One region of the Streptomyces sp. NBC_00557 genome, then DNA from elsewhere that is predicted to be linked to it. Evidence: riboswitches for the same ligand, from Rfam matches in the RefSeq annotation. Region 1 holds a riboswitch; the other holds the start of a gene.

Evidence for each region. Region 1 has a riboswitch for glycine ahead of gcvT (glycine cleavage system aminomethyltransferase GcvT). Riboswitches for the same ligand answer to the same signal wherever they lie in the genome.
Region 2: it holds a riboswitch for glycine, as region 1 does, so the genes downstream of both, gcvP (aminomethyl-transferring glycine dehydrogenase) here and gcvT (glycine cleavage system aminomethyltransferase GcvT) in region 1, are expected to answer to the same signal.

What each region holds. Positions count from the first base shown of each region.
Region 1 covers NZ_CP107796.1:2,562,499-2,571,900, reverse strand. Annotated here, with positions in the region: gene OG956_RS10595 (phosphatidylinositol-specific phospholipase C domain-containing protein) at 1-552, opposite strand, end outside; gene OG956_RS10590 (CopG family transcriptional regulator) at 706-885, shown strand; gene OG956_RS10585 (VOC family protein) at 887-1,231, shown strand; gene OG956_RS10580 (class I SAM-dependent methyltransferase) at 1,252-2,103, shown strand; gene OG956_RS10575 (L-serine ammonia-lyase) at 2,116-3,483, opposite strand; gene glyA (serine hydroxymethyltransferase) at 3,569-4,837, opposite strand; gene gcvH (glycine cleavage system protein GcvH) at 4,852-5,229, opposite strand; gene gcvT (glycine cleavage system aminomethyltransferase GcvT) at 5,338-6,456, opposite strand; glycine riboswitch at 6,501-6,615, opposite strand; glycine riboswitch at 6,616-6,715, opposite strand; gene OG956_RS10555 (AAA family ATPase) at 6,878-7,522, shown strand; gene OG956_RS10550 (enhanced serine sensitivity protein SseB) at 7,614-8,405, shown strand; gene OG956_RS10545 (enhanced serine sensitivity protein SseB C-terminal domain-containing protein) at 8,567-9,358, shown strand.
Region 2 covers NZ_CP107796.1:6,989,078-6,998,479, reverse strand. Annotated here, with positions in the region: gene modA (molybdate ABC transporter substrate-binding protein) at 1-642, shown strand, start outside; gene modB (molybdate ABC transporter permease subunit) at 639-1,499, shown strand; gene OG956_RS30850 (ABC transporter ATP-binding protein) at 1,496-2,560, shown strand; gene OG956_RS30845 (TOBE domain-containing protein) at 2,589-3,008, shown strand; gene gcvP (aminomethyl-transferring glycine dehydrogenase) at 3,063-5,948, opposite strand; glycine riboswitch at 6,125-6,219, opposite strand; gene OG956_RS30835 (PRC-barrel domain-containing protein) at 6,339-6,710, shown strand; gene OG956_RS30830 (DNA polymerase IV) at 6,632-8,047, opposite strand; gene OG956_RS30825 (MerR family transcriptional regulator) at 8,114-8,758, opposite strand; gene OG956_RS30820 (bifunctional nuclease family protein) at 9,047-9,402, opposite strand, start outside.

The DNA of each region.
Region 1 (9,402 bases):
GGGCCAGGCGTCGGCCTTGGCGGCCGCGTCCAGGGTGCTGTGGGCGCCGCCCAGCAGGTCGGCCGGCTTGTAGACGCTGCTGCCGAGCTTCTGGCTGATCAGCGTGTCGAACTCGTCCGGGCCGAGCCCGGCGTTGTTGTTGAAGCCGACCTTCATCTCGATCTTGAAGACGATCGGCGGGTGGTCGGGGTGGAGCTGGTTCCAGGCCGCGATGTTGTCGAGGCAGCTGCCGAAGTCCTGGTCGCGGCTGGTGCTGTACAGCTGGCTCGGGGTCTTCGCGGTCTCGCAGTTGTTGTCGTCGCCCCACGGGTTGCTGTGGCTCACCCGCCAGCGCTTGGTGATGCTGTCCGCGTAGATGTCGATCTCGAGCAGCGAGGCGCCCGAGTCCAACGCCTGTGCGAAGTAGGTGTACTTGGACTTGTCGTACGCGTTGTGCGTGCCGATCGCTGTCGTCCCGGAGAACTTCGGCGCCGCCGCGTGGGCGTTGCCCGCCCCCGCCACCAGCAGTCCGGCGGCCCCCACGAGTGCCGCCAGTCGTCTCACCGCACCCATAGCTCAACTCCCCTTTGCTGTCGCCGAGTTGACGGCAGCGTAGGGGTGATCGGTTACTGCGCGGTAGCCCCTGGAGGAACATCAGCCACTCTCGAGCGGCGCGGGGCCGCTCTCCGCTGGCGGCTAGATTGCTAGCATGCTAGCCTCGCGGGTGTGGGTGATGAGGAAGTCAAGCAGTTCAACGTGTACCTGCCGATCGGGCTGATCAAGCAGGTCAAGTACCGCGCCATCGAGTCGGGCATGTCGTTGTCGGCGCTGGTCGCAGAAGCGCTGCGCGCCTACCTCGACGACGCCCATGGACCACGACAGCAGTCGACCGGGAAGGAAACCTGACATGGCGACCGAGGGCATCGAGGCCGTGTTCCTGGAGACCCACAACTGGGGGAAGGCGGCGAAGTTCTTCCAGTCGCTGGGCTACGAACTGGAGTTCGCGACGGATCACAACTCGGGCCAGTTCCGCAACGGTGAAGGCCCGTACGTGTTCATCGCCGAGGTCCCCGAGGACCAGGAGCCGCGCACGCAGATCGTGTTCAAGGTGCCGGACGCCGACGCCTTCCACGCCGGTCCCGGCGTCGAACTGGTCGCGCCGTTCGAGGACACCCACTTCGGCACCCGGATGACGACGGTCCGCGACCCCGACGGACGCCTGTGGAGCCTGCAGGCCCCGGCGGCGAAGTGACCCCGGCGGGAGGCGACGCGATGACGCACGAGACGCCGGACAACACCGCCGTGCGGTGCGCCCTGTGGCGGGCGATGCACGTGCTGGCCGACCCGCCGCCGCATGTGCTGGAGGACGAGATCGGCCTGCGGCTCGTGGCCCCCGGCGACGGCTGGCGCGACCGTCCGGACATGGACCCCGAGGCCACCCGCGGATTCCGGGCCGCCATGGTGGCCCGTGCGCGGTTCCTCGAGGACCTGGTCGCCGAGCAGGCGGACCGGGGCGTGGACCAGTACGTCCTCCTCGGCGCCGGCCTGGACACCTTCGCCCAGCGCGGACAGGGGGCCGCGTCCCGGGTGCACGTCTTCGAGGTCGACCAGCCCGGCACACAGATCTGGAAACGCCGGCGCCTGGTCGAACTCGGCTACGGCATCCCCGACCGGCTGCACCTGGTGCCGGTCGACTTCGAGACGGACGCCGGCAGCTGGCCCGACCGGCTCGTCGCGGCCGGATTCGACCCCGGCCGGCCCGCGGTCGTCGCCTCCGCGGGCGTCAGCATGTACCTCACCAAGGAGGCCACGGCGGCCACCCTGCGCCGGATCGCGGGCTTCGCACCGGGCTCGACCCTCGCCATGACCTTCCTGCTCCCGGAGGATCTGGTGGCCGAGCCCGACCGCCCCGGCCTGCGGGCGAGCCAGGAGGGCGCCCGGGCCTCCGGCACGCCGTTCCTCAGCTTCTACGCCCCGGACGAGATGCTCGCCCTGGCCCGCTCGGCCGGCTTCGAGGAGGCCCGGCACGTCCCGGGCACCGCGCTCGCCGACCGCTACTTCACCGGCCGCCCCGACGGCCTGCGCCCGTCGACCGGGGAGGACCTGCTGCTGGCCGGCACCTGAGCGCGGTCCGGCTCAGCACTCGATGATGTTGACCGCCAGCCCGCCCCGCGCCGTCTCCTTGTACTTGACGGACATGTCCGCGCCGGTGTCCTTCATGGTCTTGATGACCTTGTCCAGGGACACCTTGTGGGAGCCGTCGCCGCGCATGGCCATCTTCGCCGCGGTGACCGCCTTCACCGCGGCCATGCCGTTGCGCTCGATGCACGGGATCTGGACCAGGCCGCCGACCGGGTCGCAGGTCAGGCCGAGGTTGTGCTCCATGCCGATCTCGGCGGCGTTCTCCACCTGCTCGGGGGAGCCGCCGAGGACCTCGGCGAGCGCGCCCGCGGCCATGGAGCAGGCGGAGCCGACCTCGCCCTGGCAGCCGACCTCGGCGCCGGAGATGGAGGCGTTCTCCTTGAAGAGCATGCCGATCGCGCCGGCGGCCAGCAGGAAGCGGACCACGCCGTCCTCGTCGGCGCCGGGCACGAAGTTGATGTAGTAGTGCAGGACGGCCGGGATGATGCCGGCCGCGCCGTTCGTGGGGGCGGTCACCACGCGGCCGCCGGCCGCGTTCTCCTCGTTCACGGCCATCGCGTAGAGGGTGATCCACTCCATGGCGTGGGCCAGCGGGTCGCCCTCGGCGCGCAGCTGGCGGGCGGAGACGGCGGCGCGGCGGCGGACCTTCAGGCCGCCGGGCAGGATGCCCTCGCGGGACAGGCCGCGCTGGACGCACTCGCGCATCACCCGCCAGATCTCCAGCAGGCCCGCGCGGATCTCGTCCTCGGTGCGCCAGGCCCGCTCGTTCTCCAGCATCAGGGAGGAGATCGACAGACCCGTCTCCTTCGTCAGGCGCAGCAGCTCGTCGCCCGTGCGGAAGGGGTACTTCAGGACCGTGTCGTCCAGCTTGATCCGGTCCGCGCCGACCGCGTCCTCGTCCACGACGAAGCCGCCGCCGACCGAGTAGTACGTCTTCGTCAGCAGTTCGGCGCCGGAGGCGTCGTACGCCCACAGGGTCATGCCGTTGGCGTGGTACGGCAGGGCCTTGCGGCGGTGCAGCACGAGGTCCTTGCCGAAGTCGAAGGCGATCTCGTGCTCGGCCAGGAGCGAGATCCGGCCCGCCTGCCTGATCTTCTCCACTCGCTCGTCCGCCGTCTCCACGTCCACCGTGCGCGGGGACGCGCCCTCCAGGCCGAGCAGGACCGCCTTCGGGGTGCCGTGGCCGTGGCCGGTCGCGCCGAGGGAGCCGTACAGCTCGCAGCGCACGGAGGCCACCGAGGGCAGCAGGTCCTCGTTGCGCAGCCGGCGGGCGAACATGCGCGCCGCCCGCATCGGGCCGACCGTGTGGGAGCTGGACGGGCCGATGCCGATCGAGAACAGGTCGAAGACCGAGATGGCCACGGTCACTCCTCAGGAACAGGGGGATGGCGGGGCGCCCTCGCCGGTCCGGCCTCGGGCGCCCCACCGGGGACTTGCTTCGCCGGGACTACTTGTTCAGGCCCGGGTACAGCGGGTGCTTGTCGGCGAGCGCCTTCACGCGCGCCTTGAGGGCCTCCGCGTCGTACGACGGCTTCAGCGCCTCGGCGATCACGTCCGCGACCTCGGCGAAGTCCTCGGCCGTGAAGCCGCGGGTCGCGAGGGCGGGCGTGCCGATCCGCAGCCCGGACGTCACCATCGGGGGCCGCGGGTCGTTCGGGACCGCGTTGCGGTTGACCGTGATCCCGACCTCGTGGAGGCGGTCCTCGGCCTGCTGCCCGTCCAGCTCCGAGGCGCGCAGGTCGACGAGGATGAGGTGCACGTCGGTGCCGCCGGACAGCACGTTCACCCCGGCCTCACGGGCGTCCGCCGCCGTCAGGCGCTCGGCGAGGATGCGGGCACCCTCCACGGTACGACGCTGGCGCTCCTTGAACTCCTCCGAGGCGGCGACCTTGAAGGAGACCGCCTTGGCGGCGATCACGTGCTCCAGGGGGCCGCCCTGGAAGCCGGGGAAGACGGAGGAGTTCAGCTTCTTCGCGAAGTCCTTGCTGCGGGCGAGGATGATGCCGCCGCGCGGACCGCCGAGCGTCTTGTGCGTGGTGGAGGTCACCACGTCGGCGTACGGCACCGGGTTCGCGTGCAGGCCGGCCGCGACCAGGCCCGCGAAGTGCGCCATGTCGACCCACAGGTAGGCGCCGGCCTCGTCGGCGATCCGGCGGAACGCGGCGAAGTCCAGCTCGCGCGGGTACGCCGACCAGCCGGCGATGATCACCTTCGGGCGGTGCTCCTTGGCGAGCCGCTCGACCTCCGCCATGTCGACCAGGCCGGTCTCGGCGTCCACGTGGTAGGCGACCACGTCGAACTGCTTGCCGGAGAAGTTCAGGCGCATGCCGTGGGTGAGGTGGCCGCCGTGCGCCAGGTCCAGGCCGAGGATGGTGTCCCCGGGCTGGGCGAGGGCGAACAGGGCCGCCTGGTTGGCGGAGGCGCCGGAGTGGGGCTGGACGTTGGCGTACTCGGCGCCGAACAGCTCCTTGACCCGGTCGATGGCGATCTGCTCGGCGACGTCGACGTGCTCGCAGCCGCCGTAGTAGCGGCGGCCCGGGTAGCCCTCGGCGTACTTGTTGGTGAGGACGGAGCCCTGCGCCTCCATCACCGCGAGCGGCGCGAAGTTCTCGGAGGCGATCATCTCCAGCGTGGACTGCTGGCGGCCGAGCTCGGCGTCGACCGCGGCGGCGATCTCCGGGTCCAGCTCGTGCAGGGACGTGTTCAGGACGGTCATACGGCTACGACTCCTCAGCCGGCGTTCTGGGCGGTGTACTCGTCGGCGGAGAGCAGGTCGGCCGGCTCCTCCGTGACGCGCACCTTGAACAGCCAGCCGCCCTCGAAGGGGGCCGAGTTCACCAGCGACGGGTCGTTGACGACGTCCTCGTTGATCTCGACGACCTCACCGGTGACCGGCGAGTACAGGTCGGAGACCGACTTGGTGGACTCCAGCTCGCCGCAGGTCTCGCCCGCGGACACCGTGGAGCCGACCTCGGGGAGCTGGGCGTAGACGACGTCGCCGAGCGCGTTCGCCGCGAACTCGGTGATGCCGACCGTCGACACGCCGTCCTCGGCGGGCGACAGCCACTCGTGCTCCTTGCTGTAGCGCAGCTGCTGGGGGTTGCTCATGGCCTGAATTCTCCTGTACGCGCGGGAGTGATGATGAAGGGGGGACTGCTGGAGCCGCTGTGGGCGGCGGTGACGTGCGCGGGGTCACACAGTGGCCGCGCCCGGTGTCTACTTCTGGCGCTTGTAGAACGGCAGCGCCACGACCTCGTACGGCTCGTGGCTGCCGCGGATGTCCACGCCGACGCCCTCGGTGCCCGGCGCCGCGTGCGCCGCGTCGACGTACGCCATGGCGATCGGCTTGCCCAGGGTGGGGGAGGGGGCGCCGGAGGTGACCTCGCCGATCACCTCGCCGCCGGCGACGACGGCGTACCCGGCGCGCGGGACGCGGCGGCCCTGGGCGACCAGGCCGACGAGGACCCGTGGCGGGTTCTGCTCAGCCCTGGCCGCGGCCTCCCGGAGCGCCTCGCGCCCCACGAAGTCGCCCTCCTTGTCGAACTTCACCACGCGGCCGAGCCCGGCGTCGAAGGGGGTCAGCTCGGTGGTCAGCTCGTGCCCGTACAGCGGCATGCCCGCCTCCAGGCGCAGGGTGTCCCGGCAGGACAGGCCGCAGGGGACGAGGCCGGCGCCCTCGCCGGCCTTGGTCAGCGCCTGCCACAGCTCGACGGCGTGCTCGGGCTTCACGAACAGCTCGAAGCCGTCCTCGCCGGTGTAGCCGGTGCGGGCGATCAGGGCCGGGACGCCGGCGACGGTGCCGGGCAGGCCGGCGTAGTACTTCAGGCCGTCGAGGTCGGCGTCGGTGAGGGACTTCAGGATGCCGGGGGACTCGGGGCCCTGGACGGCGATCAGCGCGTAGGCGTCCCGGTCGTCGCGGACCTCGGCGTCGAAGCCGGCGGCGCGCTCGGTGAGGGCGTCCAGCACGACCTGGGCGTTGGAGGCGTTGGCGACGACCATGTACTCGGTCTCGGCGAGCCGGTAGACGATCAGGTCGTCCAGGATGCCGCCGTCGGCCCGGCAGATCATGGTGTAGCGGGCGCGGCCCACGCCGACGGAGGCGATGTTGCCGACCAGGGCGTGGTTCAGGAACGCGGCGGCCTGGGCGCCGGTGACGGTGATCTCGCCCATGTGGGAGAGGTCGAACAGACCCGCCTTCGTCCGCACGGCGATGTGCTCGTCGCGCTCGGAGCCGTAGCGCAGCGGCATGTCCCAGCCGGCGAAGTCGGTCATCGTCGCACCGAGCGCGCGATGCACGGCATCGAGCGCGGTGTGGCGGAGTTCAGTGCTGCTCATCGGTCGGTCGTCTCCCAGGGCAAAGCAGAACGGGCGAGGAACGTTCCTCCCCATCTGTCATCGGAACCTGAGAGGTTCGCCGGAACCGCCACGGGGGCGATCACGGCTTGCACCTTGGGTGGAGCCACTGGCGTAGAGCGGCCCGCTTTTCAGATGTGCCTCGCCCGCGCGGTAACGGGGCCTGAGAGATTCAAGGGAGGGACTTGCTCCTTCGGCGCCCCGGCATCGGTGCTGCCAGGGACTCTCCCGCGCGGATTCAAGCGGCCGGTATGCAGTTGGCGGCCACATCATCGCACGCCGAGCGGGCTTTTGTAACCGACCTGTGGCAGGCCACGGACGACGCCGACGACATCGCCCATTACCTTCCCTTTACGCACTGCGGGCAGGAAGATTACCGGACCGACAGGGGAGGACGATCACTGTGAACAGGACCCCGGTGTACGCCACCGCCACCACCGGCATCACTGTGCCGAGGCAGCGCCCCGCCCCGGCCCCCGTCGTCCGCGACCTGCGCGACCGCGCCGGCCACGGCCCGCGCACCCTGCGCTTCGGACCCCGCGACCTGGTCGTGATCACCGGCCTGCCCGGCAGCGGCAAGTCCACTCTGATGCGGCGCGCGGTCACCGGCCCCCGCGTCGACTCCCAGGACACCCGTGACCGCTGGGACGCCCGCACCCCCCGTCTCCTGCCGTACGCCCTCTACCGCCCGCTGGTCCGCCTCGCCCACTACGCGGGCCTGCGCCGCGCGCTGCGCACCGGCGAGGGCGTCGTCGTGCACGACTGCGGCACCCAGCCCTGGGTGCGCCGCTGGCTCGCCCGCGAGGCCCGCCGCCGCGGCGCCGCCCTCCACCTGCTGCTGCTCGACGTGGCCCCCGAGACCGCCCGCGAGGGCCAGCGCGAGCGCGGCCGGGGCGTCTCCGCGTACGCCTTCCGCCGCCACCGCCGTACGACCGCCCGGCTGGTCGCCGCGGTCGAGGCGGGCGAGCCGCCCGCCGGCTGCGGCTCGGCGACCCTGCTGGACCGGCCCGCGGCGGACGCCCTGCGCCGGATCGCCTTCACCGCATGAGGCCGCGAACGGATGTCCGAAGGTGAGGAACTGTCACAGCCACCCGCTAGCCTTCATGGCACAGCAGTGGTTCCCAGCAGGCGGTAGGCAGATGGACTTCCCGGCGGACTTTCCCGCGGACTTCCCGGCACAGGCGCACCCCCAGCCGCACGGCGGCTGGCCGGGCAACGAACTGGAGGAGGTGCTCTCGGCCTCCCTCGGCATGCCCGCCGCGGCCGGCCGGATCATCGAGGTGCTGGGCCGCAGCCTGCTGTGGGTCCCGCTGCCCAACGGCGGCGGCCCGGACAGCGGCCCGCTGGACCTGCCCTCGCTGGACATCGACGGCCAGGCCTACGTCCCGGTGTTCAGCTCCGAGGAGCAGCTGCGCCAGGCGGCCGGCTCCCACATGGCGTACGCCATCGCGCCCGCCGTGGAGTTCGCCCGCGGCCTGCCCCCGCAGATCGGCATCGCCGTGAACCCCGACGCGCTGATCGGCATCCCGCTGCCGCCCGCGGCGGTGGCCGAGCTGTGCCGGATCGGCCGCACCCCGCTGGACGGCCCGAACACCGGCGGCCGGGTCCGGCTCTTCGAGCCCGACTGGCAGGACGACCCGGTCGACTTCCTCTCCACCGCGTCCGCCGAGTTCGCCGAGACCGGCGTGGTCCGCACCGCCCGCCGCTGCCTGGCCGCGATCGAGACCGACGAGCCGGTCATGTTCGTGGGCGTCGAGCTCTCCCAGTGGGAGGGCGACCTGCGCGCCCTCCCCCTCCAGGCCCTCGGCAGAGCCCTCGGCAAAGTCCCGGTCAAGTGGCCGGTCAACCTGGTCCTCCTGGACGTCACGGACGACCCGGTGGCGGAGTGGATGAGGGAGAGGGTCCGCCCCTTCTATCAGTACGGCCACTGAGGCGCCCCGAAGGGGCGCGGGGCCGTGTCCGATATGCGGCTCCGCCGCGGGGCGCGCCGAGCCACCACGCACCCGCACCCGCGTACGCACCGGGGCGGCACCCCGGTGGGCGCTTAAGCTGTCCCCGAACGCGGGGCACAGAAAAGAGAAGGGCACGACAGGTGAGCGCGAGCCACAGCGGCAGCGTCAGCGTGGAACACGCGCTGCGCCAGGTCACCCCCGGCCGCTACGACGCCTACGAGGCCCTGCTCCGCGCCCTCGCCACGCCCTCCGCCGGCCAGATCTGGATGCTGCTGTGGCACGGCCATGCCGGCTCCCCGGACGCCCAGTACGGAAACATGGAGGTCGAGGGCTTCCAGTACGCCCCCTGCGTCACCTCCGCCCAGGAGCTGTCGGCCAGCGGCTGGAACCGGTCGTACGAGGTCGTCGACGGGCTCGACGTGGCCCGCACCCTCTACCCCGACCACTACGGCCTCTGGCTGAACCCGCACGCCCCGGGCGGCGGCGTCGGCATCCCCTGGCTGGACCTGCGCCGGATCGCCACCGGGCTGGACCGCCAGCCCGCCGGCCCCCTCCGGCTGAGCGAGCCCGGTATCGAGATCCCGCAGTTCTACGCCCTTCTCACGCAGAACGCCCACCGCACCCCGGCCCTGCGCTCCCTGCGCCGCGCCTGGGTGCAGCCGGCGCTCGGCGCGCCGTACCTCGCCATCGGCCTGGACGTGTACGACACCTCCCCGGCCGCCGTGGACTCGGTGCGCGCGATGATGCAGCAGTCCATCGGGGCGGTCCCGGAGGGCCTGCCGGTGTCGACGGTCGTGATGACCGACGACTACGACCCGGTCGTGATGTGGATGCGGGCCAACGCCCGCCCCTTCTACGACCGCGAGGCGCACGCGGCGCCGGCGCCCGCGGCCGGCCCCGGGTACGGCTACACCGGACCCCGGTCCTACTGAGCACCCGGATGCTGTGACGTCGGCCACAACGGTGCGCGCGCCCT
Region 2 (9,402 bases), 4.4 Mb from region 1:
CTGAAGGAGGGCTTCACGACCCTGGGCAAGGAGTTCGAGAAGGACCACCCGGGCACCAAGGTCAGCTTCAACTTCGGCGGCAGCGACACGCTCGCCGCGAGCATCACCGGCGGTGCCCCGGCGGACGTCTTCGCCGCCGCCAGCCCCAAGACCATGGCGATCGTGACGGACAAGAAGGACGCGGCCGGCACCCCGGCCACCTTCGTCCGCAACCAGCTGGAGATCGCAACCCTGCCGGGCAACCCGCACAAGGTGGCCGCTCTGAAGGACCTCACCGCGTCCGGCCTCAAGGTCGTCCTGTGCGACAAGACGGTGCCGTGCGGCGCCGCCGCCCAGAAAGCCCTGGACGCCGCCGGACTCAAGGTCACCCCGGTCTCCTACGAGCAGGACGTCAAGGCCGCCCTGAACAAGGTGGAGCTGAAGGAGGCGGACGCCGCGGTCGTCTACGAGACCGACGTGAAGTCCGCGGGTGGCAAGGTGGAGGGCGTGGAGTTCCCCGAGTCCGCCAAGGCGATCAACGACTATCCCATCGTGCTGCTGAAGAACGCGCCGAACGCCGCGGCCGCCAGGGCGTTCATCGCCCTCGTGCGGTCCGCCGAGGGCCAGAAGGTGCTCGGCGAGGCCGGATTCCTCAAGCCGTGACCTCGCTTCTCGAACCCGGCGCCGCGACCGGTCCCCGAACGGGCCGGCCGCGGCGCCGCCGCGTCGGCGCGGGGGGCCGGCGCGGAGTGCCGTTGCCGCTGCTGCTGCCGGGCCTGCTGGCGCTGGCGTTCCTGCTGCTGCCGCTTCTCGCGCTGCTCGTCCGCGCGCCCTGGCACAGCCTGCCGGAGCAGCTGTCCAGCACCGAGGTGTGGCAGGCGCTCCAGCTGTCGCTGGTCAGCGCCACGGCGGCAACGGCCGTCAGCCTCGTCCTGGGCGTGCCGCTGGCCTGGCTGCTGGCCCGCACGCAGTTCCCGGGCCGCGGGTTCGTACGGGCCCTGGTGACCCTGCCGCTGGTCCTGCCGCCGGTGGTCGGCGGTGTGGCCCTGCTCCTCGCGCTCGGCCGCAACGGGGTGATCGGGCGCTGGCTGGACGCCTGGTTCGGGATCACGCTGCCGTTCACCACCGCCGGGGTCGTGCTCGCCGAGGCGTTCGTCGCGATGCCGTTCCTGGTCATCAGCGTCGAGGGCACCCTCCGCGCCGCCGACCCGCGGTACGAGGAGGCGGCGACCACGCTGGGCGCGTCCCGCTTCACCGCGTTCCGCCGGGTCACGCTGCCGCTGATCGCGCCCGGCATCGCGGCGGGCGCGGTCCTCGCCTGGGCGCGCGCGCTCGGCGAGTTCGGCGCGACCATCACCTTCGCGGGCAACTTCCCCGGCCGCACCCAGACCATGCCCCTCGCGGTCTACCTGGCCCTGCAGAACGACCCCGACGCCGCGATCGCCCTCAGCCTGGTCCTGCTGGCGGTGTCGATCGCGGTCCTGGCGGGGTTGCGAGACCGCTGGATGACCACCTCATGACGAACGCCCACCCGCGCGACACGGACGGCCTGGACGCCCACCTCATAGTCGACCGCCCCGGCTTCCGCCTGGATCTCACCCTCACCGCCGCCCCCGGTGACGTCGTCGCCCTCCTCGGACCCAACGGCGCCGGAAAGACCACCGCCCTGCGCGCCCTCGCCGGCCTCACCCCGCTCACCGGCGGTCACCTGCGCCTGGACGGCACCGCCTTGGACCGCACTCCCCCGGAGTCCCGCCCGGTCGGCGTGGTCTTCCAGGACTACCTGCTCTTCCCCCACCTGTCCGCCCTGGACAACGTCGCCTTCGGCCCCCGCTGCCGGGGTGCGGGCAAGGCGGAGGCCCGCGCCCAGGCGGCGGCCTGGCTGGACCGGATGGGCCTCGCCGCGCACGCGGACGCCAAGCCGCGCCGCCTGTCCGGCGGACAGGCACAGCGCGTGGCCCTGGCCCGCGCCCTGGCCACCCGCCCCCGGCTGCTGCTCCTGGACGAGCCGCTGGCCGCGCTGGACGCCCGCACCCGCCTGGAGGTACGCGCCCAACTCCGCCGCCATCTGGCCGAGTTCGAGGCCGTAGCCGTCCTGGTCACCCACGACCCGCTGGACGCCATGGTGCTCGCGGACCGTCTGGTGGTCATCGAGCACGGCCGCATCGTCCAGGAGGGCGCCCCCGCGGACATCGCCCGACGCCCGCGCACCGACTACATCGCCCAGCTCGTCGGCCTCAACCTCTACCGGGGCCAGGCCGACGGCCACACCGTGCGGCTCGACGCGGGGCCCTCGGTCACCACGACCGAGGAGCTGAACGGTCCGGCGTTCGTGGCGTTCCCGCCGTCCGCCGTCACCCTGTTCCGGGACCGGCCCACCGGCGCCAGCGCCCGCAACCTCTGGCGCTGCGAGGTGGCAGGCCTGGAGACGCACGGCGACCGGATCCGCGCCGACCTCGGCGGCGAACTGCGGCTCGCCGCCGACCTCACCACGGTCGCCGCGGCCGACCTCGGCCTGCACCCCGGGTCTGCTGTCTGGGCGACGGTCAAAGCGACGCAGACGCACGCGTACCCGGCCTGAACGGGCGGGCGCTCTACGGTGAGTGTCCATGACCCTGAGCATCCGCAACCAGCTCCCCGGCACCGTCACCGAGGTCCACCCGGGCGAGGCCATGGCCATCGTCAGGCTCCGCCTGGACGGCGGCCAGCACCTCGTGGCGGCCGTCACCAAGGAGTCCGCCGACGAGCTCGCCCTCACCCCCGGCTCGCCCGTCCGCGCCCTGGTGAAGTCGACCGAGGTCTCGGTGGCCAGCCGGCGGGTGGAGGGCCTGTCGATCCGCAACCAGCTTCCCGGCGCGGTCACCGGCCTGACGACCGGCGCGGTCATGGCGACGGTGAAGATCTCCATCGACGGCGGCGTCCTGACCGCGGCGATCACCAAGGACGCGGTCGCCGACCTCGGCCTCTTCGTGGGCTCCGACGTGGTCGCCCTCATCAAGGCGACCGAGGTGTCCCTCGCCACGGCATGACAGGCCGAGGGCCCCGCCCGGAGTCCGGACGGGGCCCTGAAGGCAGCCGCTCGCTCAGTCCTCGTACGCGTCCAGCGGCGGGCAGGAGCACACCAGGTTCCGGTCGCCGAAGGCCTGGTCGATGCGGCGCACCGGCGGCCAGTACTTGTCGGCGGCCGACACACCGGCCGGGAACACGGCCTCCTCGCGGCCGTAGGCGTGCTTCCACTCACCGCCGAGCGCGCCCGCGGTGTGCGGCGCGTTCCGCAGCGGGTTGTCGTCCGCCGGCCACTCGCCCGCGCCGACCTTCTCGATCTCCGCGCGGATGGCGATCATCGCGTCGCAGAACCGGTCCAGCTCGGTGAGGTCCTCCGACTCGGTCGGCTCGATCATCAGCGTGCCGGCCACCGGGAAGGACATGGTCGGCGCGTGGAAGCCGTAGTCGATCAGCCGCTTGGCCACGTCGTCCACGCTCACGCCGGTCGCCTTGGTCAGCGGGCGCAGGTCGATGATGCACTCGTGCGCGACCAGGCCGCCGGGGCCGGTGTAGAGCACCGGGTAGTGCGGCTCCAGGCGCTTGGCGATGTAGTTCGCCGACAGCACGGCCACCTGGGTGGCCCGCTTCAGGCCCTCGCCGCCCATCAGACGGACGTACGCCCAGGAGATCGGCAGGATGCCCGCCGAGCCCCACGGGGCGGCCGAGATCGGACCGACGCCGGTCTCCGGGCCGGCGGCCGGCTGGAGCGGGTGGTTCGGCAGGTACGGCGCCAGGTGCGAGCGGACCGCGACCGGGCCGACGCCGGGGCCGCCGCCGCCGTGCGGGATGCAGAACGTCTTGTGCAGGTTCAGGTGGGAGACGTCACCGCCGAAGTGGCCCGGCTTGGCGAGGCCGACCAGGGCGTTGAGGTTGGCGCCGTCGACGTACACCTGGCCGCCGGCCTCGTGCACCTGCGCGCAGATGTCGGCGACGTGCTCCTCGAACACGCCGTGCGTGGACGGGTAGGTGATCATGAGCACGGCCAGCTCGTCGCGGTACTGCTCGATCTTCGCCCGCAGGTCCTCGACGTCGATCTCGCCGTCCTCGGCGGTCCTGACGACGACGACCCTCATGCCGGCCATCACGGCGCTGGCCGCGTTGGTGCCGTGCGCGGAGGACGGGATCAGGCAGACGGTGCGCTGCTCGTCGCCGTTGGCGCGGTGGTAGCCGCGTACGGCGAGCAGGCCGGCCAGTTCGCCCTGGGAGCCGGCGTTCGGCTGCAGGGAGACCTTGTCGTAGCCGGTGACCTCGGCGAGACGTTCCTCCAGCTCGCGGATGAGCGTGAGGTAGCCCTCGGCCTGCTCGGCGGGCGCGAAGGGGTGCAGCTGGCCGAACTCGGGCCAGGTGACCGGCTCCATCTCGGTGGTCGCGTTGAGCTTCATGGTGCAGGAGCCCAGCGGGATCATGCCGCGGTCGAGTGCGTAGTCGCGGTCGGCGAGGCGGCGCAGGTAGCGCAGCATCGCGGTCTCGGAGCGGTGCTGGTGGAAGACCGGGTGGGTGAGGTAGGCGTCGGTGCGCAGCAGCGCCTCGGGCAGGGTGTCCTCGGCGGTCGCGTCCAGCGCCTCGATGTCGGCCTCGACGCCGAACGCGGACCACACGGCGGCGAGCTGCGCCCGCTTGGTGGTCTCGTCGCAGGCGATCGAGACGTGGTCGGCGTCGACGAGGTGCAGGTTGACGCCGTTGTCCCGGGCCGCGGCGACGACCTGGGCGGCCTTGCCGGGCACGCGCGCGGTGACGGTGTCGAAGAACGCGCGGTGCACGATCTCCACGCCACCGGCCTTCAGGCCCTCGGCGAGGAGGGTGGCGTACCGGTGGGTGCGGCGGGCGATGGTCTTCAGGCCCTCCGGGCCGTGGTAGACGGCGTACATGCCGGCCATCACGGCGAGCAGCACCTGGGCGGTGCAGATGTTGCTGGTGGCCTTCTCGCGGCGGATGTGCTGCTCGCGGGTCTGCAGGGCGAGGCGGTAGGCCTTGTTGCCGTCGGCGTCGACGGAGACGCCCACGAGCCGGCCGGGCAGGCTGCGCGCGAACTTCTCGTGCACGGCCATGTAGCCGGCGTGCGGACCGCCGAAGCCCATCGGCACACCGAAGCGCTGGGTGGTGCCGACGGCGATGTCGGCGCCCAGCTCACCCGGAGAGGTGAGCAGGGTCAGCGCGAGCAGGTCGGCGGCGACCGTGACCAGGGCGCCCAGCTCGTGCGCCTGGTCGATGACCGGCTTGATGTCCCGTACGGCGCCGGAGGCGCCCGGGTACTGGATCAGCACGCCGTTGATCTCACGCTCGGCGACCTCGGCCGGGATGCCCTCGGAGAGGTCGGCGACGACGACCTCGACGCCGGTGGGCTCCGCGCGGGTCTGGATGACGGCGATGGTCTGCGGCAGCGCGTCCGCGTCGACCAGGAAGAGGCCCTTCTTGTTCCGGCCCATGCGGCGGGAGAGCGCCATGGCCTCGGCGGCGGCGGTGCCCTCGTCCAGGAGGGAGGCGCCGGAGGTGGGCAGGCCGGTGAGGTCGGCGACCATCGTCTGGAAGTTCAGCAGCGCTTCGAGCCGGCCCTGGGAGATCTCCGGCTGGTACGGGGTGTAGGCCGTGTACCAGGCCGGGTTCTCCATGACGTTGCGCAGGATGACGGGCGGCGTGAACGTCCCGTAGTAGCCCAGGCCGATCATGGAGTCGAGGACCTGGTTGCGGTCGGCGAGCGCGCGCAGCTCGGCGAGCACCTCGGCCTCGGTGCGGGCGCCGGGCAGGTCGAGGGCGTCGGCGTTCTTGATCACATCGGGCACCGCCGCGGCGGTCAGCTCGTCCAGCGAGCCGTAGCCGACGTGCGCGAGCATCTTCGCCCGCGCCTCCTGGTCGGGCCCGATGTGGCGCTGCTCGAACGGGATGCCCGCTTCGAGCTCCGAGAGCGGGATGCGGTGGGCGGTCATTGCGGAGGCCTCCTGGTCTGACGCGACCTTCGAGGGGCACCACTGCACGGGTGCCCGGACGGCCTCCCCCTCTGTCATCTCAACCTGAGAGCTTCACCGGGTCGCCCGAGGGCACCCGGTTTTCACCGTCGGTGAGAGCCGGTGCCGTCGGCACCCGCCCTGCTTTCCAGAGTGACCTCGTCCGTGCGGTACGTGAGCCTGAGAGATTCCGGGGAGGATTTGCTCCTTCGGCGCCTCCGAGGTGGTCGGAGGACTCTCCCGCACGGGGTCAGCAGCCGCTGTCAGCCTACCAGCGAGGTCAACGCCGGGGCCCTCGAGTGGCCGCCCGACTGAATGTGCTCTTTTGTAGTGCTTACGGATGAGTTGCGACCAAGTGGAGGGAGACGGACCGTGCAGACCGAGATCGATCCGCGCAACCTGATCGGCCGCAAGGCGTTCGACCGCAACGGCGCCAAGATCGGCACGATCGACGAGGTGTACCTCGACGACGCGACCGGCGTCCCCGAATGGGCGGCCATACGGACAGGACTGTTCTCCCGCGACGCCTTCGTCCCCCTGGAACCGAGCGAACTGATAGACGGCTCCCTCCACGTCCCCTTCGACCGCGCCCTGATCAAGAACGCCCCCGACTTCGGCGTGGGCCGCCACCTCTCCCCCGAACAGGAACTCCAGCTCTACCACCACTACGGCCTCGACGTGGTCTCACCCCCCTCGGTCCCGGACCACGACTTCGGCAGACTGGCGGGCTCGGAGGAGACCTGAAGGGCGAGATCCGGAACCAGCGGCAACGGATCGGCGGACTCCAGCGCGGGATCGTCGACGGAGAACGTCCGCACCCGCCCCGGAGGGGACTGCGGCGTCTCGAACCGCACGGTCACCCGGCCCAGCCCGCTCCCCTGCACCCACCCGTGCCCGTACTCCGCGTGCCTGACGTCCTGACCGGCCCGCCACGACCGCTCCTCCGGCTCCGGCCGCTCCGCCGTCACCTCGGCCCCCGTCTCCTCCGGCGTCTCCTCCGCCCGCGCGGGCATGGCCTGGGCGAACAGGTCCTCCTGGGTGTAGTCGGCGAGCCCGGAGACGCCCACACCGAGCAGCCGTACCCCGCCCGTGGTGTCCACGGAGTCCAGCAGCCGCGCGGCCGCCTCCCGCACCACCGCCGGATCGTCGGTCGGCCCCCGCAGCGTCTCCGACCGGGTCAGCGTCGAGAAGTCGTACCGCCGCACCTTCAGCACGATGGTCCGCCCCGACAGCCCGGCCCCCCGCAGCCGCCCCACGCACCGGTCGGCGAGCCGCCGCACCTCCAGCCCGATCCGCAGCCGGTCGTGGATGTCCACGTCGTAGGTGTCCTCGACCGACACCGACTTCGCCTCGCGCTCGGCCACCACGGGCCGTTCGTCGTGGGCCAGGGCCATGGCGTACAGCGCCTGCCCGTGTGCCTTGCCCAGCAGCCGTACCAGCTCGTCCTCGCCCGCCTCGGCCAGTTCCTCGACCGTGGTGATGCCGGCCCTGCGCAGATGGTCCCCGGTGGCCGGCCCCACCCCCGGCAGGGTCCGCACCGGCATCGGCCCCAGCAGCGCCCGCTCGGAGCCCGGCTCGATCACCACCAGCCCGTCCGGCTTGGCCTGCTCGGAGGCGATCTTGGCGAGCATCTTGGAGGCGGCGAGCCCCACCGATCCGGTGAGCCCGGTGACCGCCCGGATGTCCGCGCGCAGCTTGATCCCGGCCAGCCGCGCCGACTCCTCGTCCCAGGCGGTCCCGCCGGCCTCCAGGTCCACGAACGCCTCGTCCAGGCTGAGCGGCTCCACCAGCGGCGACAGCTCCCGCAGCAGCGCCATCACCTGCTCGCTGATCTGCCGGTACAGGCCGAACCGCGGCACCAGATACGCCGCGTTGGGCGCCAGCCGGCGCGCCTGGGCCATGGGCATCGCCGAGTGCACCCCGAACGCCCGTGCCTCGTACGACGCGGTGGCCACCACCCCGCGCGGACCGAGCCCGCCCACGACGACCGCTTTCCCGCGCAGGCTCGGCTTGGATGCCTGCTCCACCGAGGCGTAGAAGGCATCCATGTCGAGATGCAGGATCGTGGGCGCGTTTCTCACATCTCCGATGCTGCACCACGGCACTGACAATGCCGTGGTGCAGGCGGACGGCCGGTGGGCCGGGGCTCAGACCGCCCGGTTGCGGCGCCGTGCCAGCTCGTCCGCGGGGTTGGGCCCGACGAGGGTCTCGCCGGTGTCGATGCGCTCGCCGTGCAGCTGCGAGAGCGCGCTTTCCACGTCGCGCCAGACCACGCCGACGGCGATCCCGAAGATGCCCTGACCGCCCTGGAGCAGGGCGTGGACCTCGTCGGGCGAGGTGCACTCGTACACCGTGGCGCCGTCGCTCATCAGCGTCATCCGCTCCAGGTCGCGGAAACCGCGTTCCCTGAGGTGCTGCACGGCCGTCCGGATGTTCTGCAGCGAGACCCCGGTGTCCAGGAACCGCTTGACGATCTTCAGGACGACGACGTCGCGGAAGCTGTACAGCCGCTGCGTCCCCGACCCGTAGGCGGGCCGCACGCTCGGCTCTACCAGGCCGGTGCGCGCCCAGTAGTCGAGCTGCCGGTAGGTGATGCCGGCGGCCGCGCAGGCCGTCGGCCCCCGGTAGCCGATCTGTTCCGACGTCATGGAAGCCGCCCCTCCGCCGTTCGGCACCACCGTCGGCCGCTGCGGAGCGTGATCCACCGCGCTGCTGTGAACCGGGTACGGCCCGTTCTCCCCGAAACCACGCACGGGAGCACCCCCAGCCGTACCGTCGCCGCTGGTTCTCACGCCGACCTCCGTCCTTGACCTGCCTTCACGACGGTAGGCAGTCACCAGGGGTGCGTCAACGATCGCCACACTCGGCACGCCGAGTGATAATCACCCTAGGAGTGGTTTCCCGTGCCCCACCGCGGGGAAAGGCTAGCCGAATGCGCTCGGGGGAACGCCTAGGACGCTCTCACAGGCCGATGGCACGTGCCCGCGCAAGGCGTTGCCGAGGGCGCCTCCCCGGGCCCGGGTCGCCGCCCACCGGCCGTCCGCGCTCACCGGTTGCCCGTGCTCACCGGTTGCCCGTGCTCACTGGTTGCTCGTACCGAAGTCCTCGGGCGAGATCTGGTCGAGGAACTCGCGGAACTTCTCCACCTCGTCCTCCTGCTCGTCCGGAATGGCGATGCCGGCGTCGTCCAGCACCGTGTCACTGCCGTAGATCGGCGTTCCGGTGCGCAGGGCCAGCGCTATGGCATCGGAGGGGCGGGCGCTGACCTCGACCCCGCTGGCGAAGACCAGCTCCGCGTAGAACACGCCTTCCCGCAGATCGGTGATGCGTACCTCGGTCAGCTCCTGGCCTACGGCCTCCAGCACGTCCTTGAACAGGTCGTGGGTCAGCGGCCTGGCGGGGGCCATGCCCTGCTGGGCGAACGCGATCGCCGTCG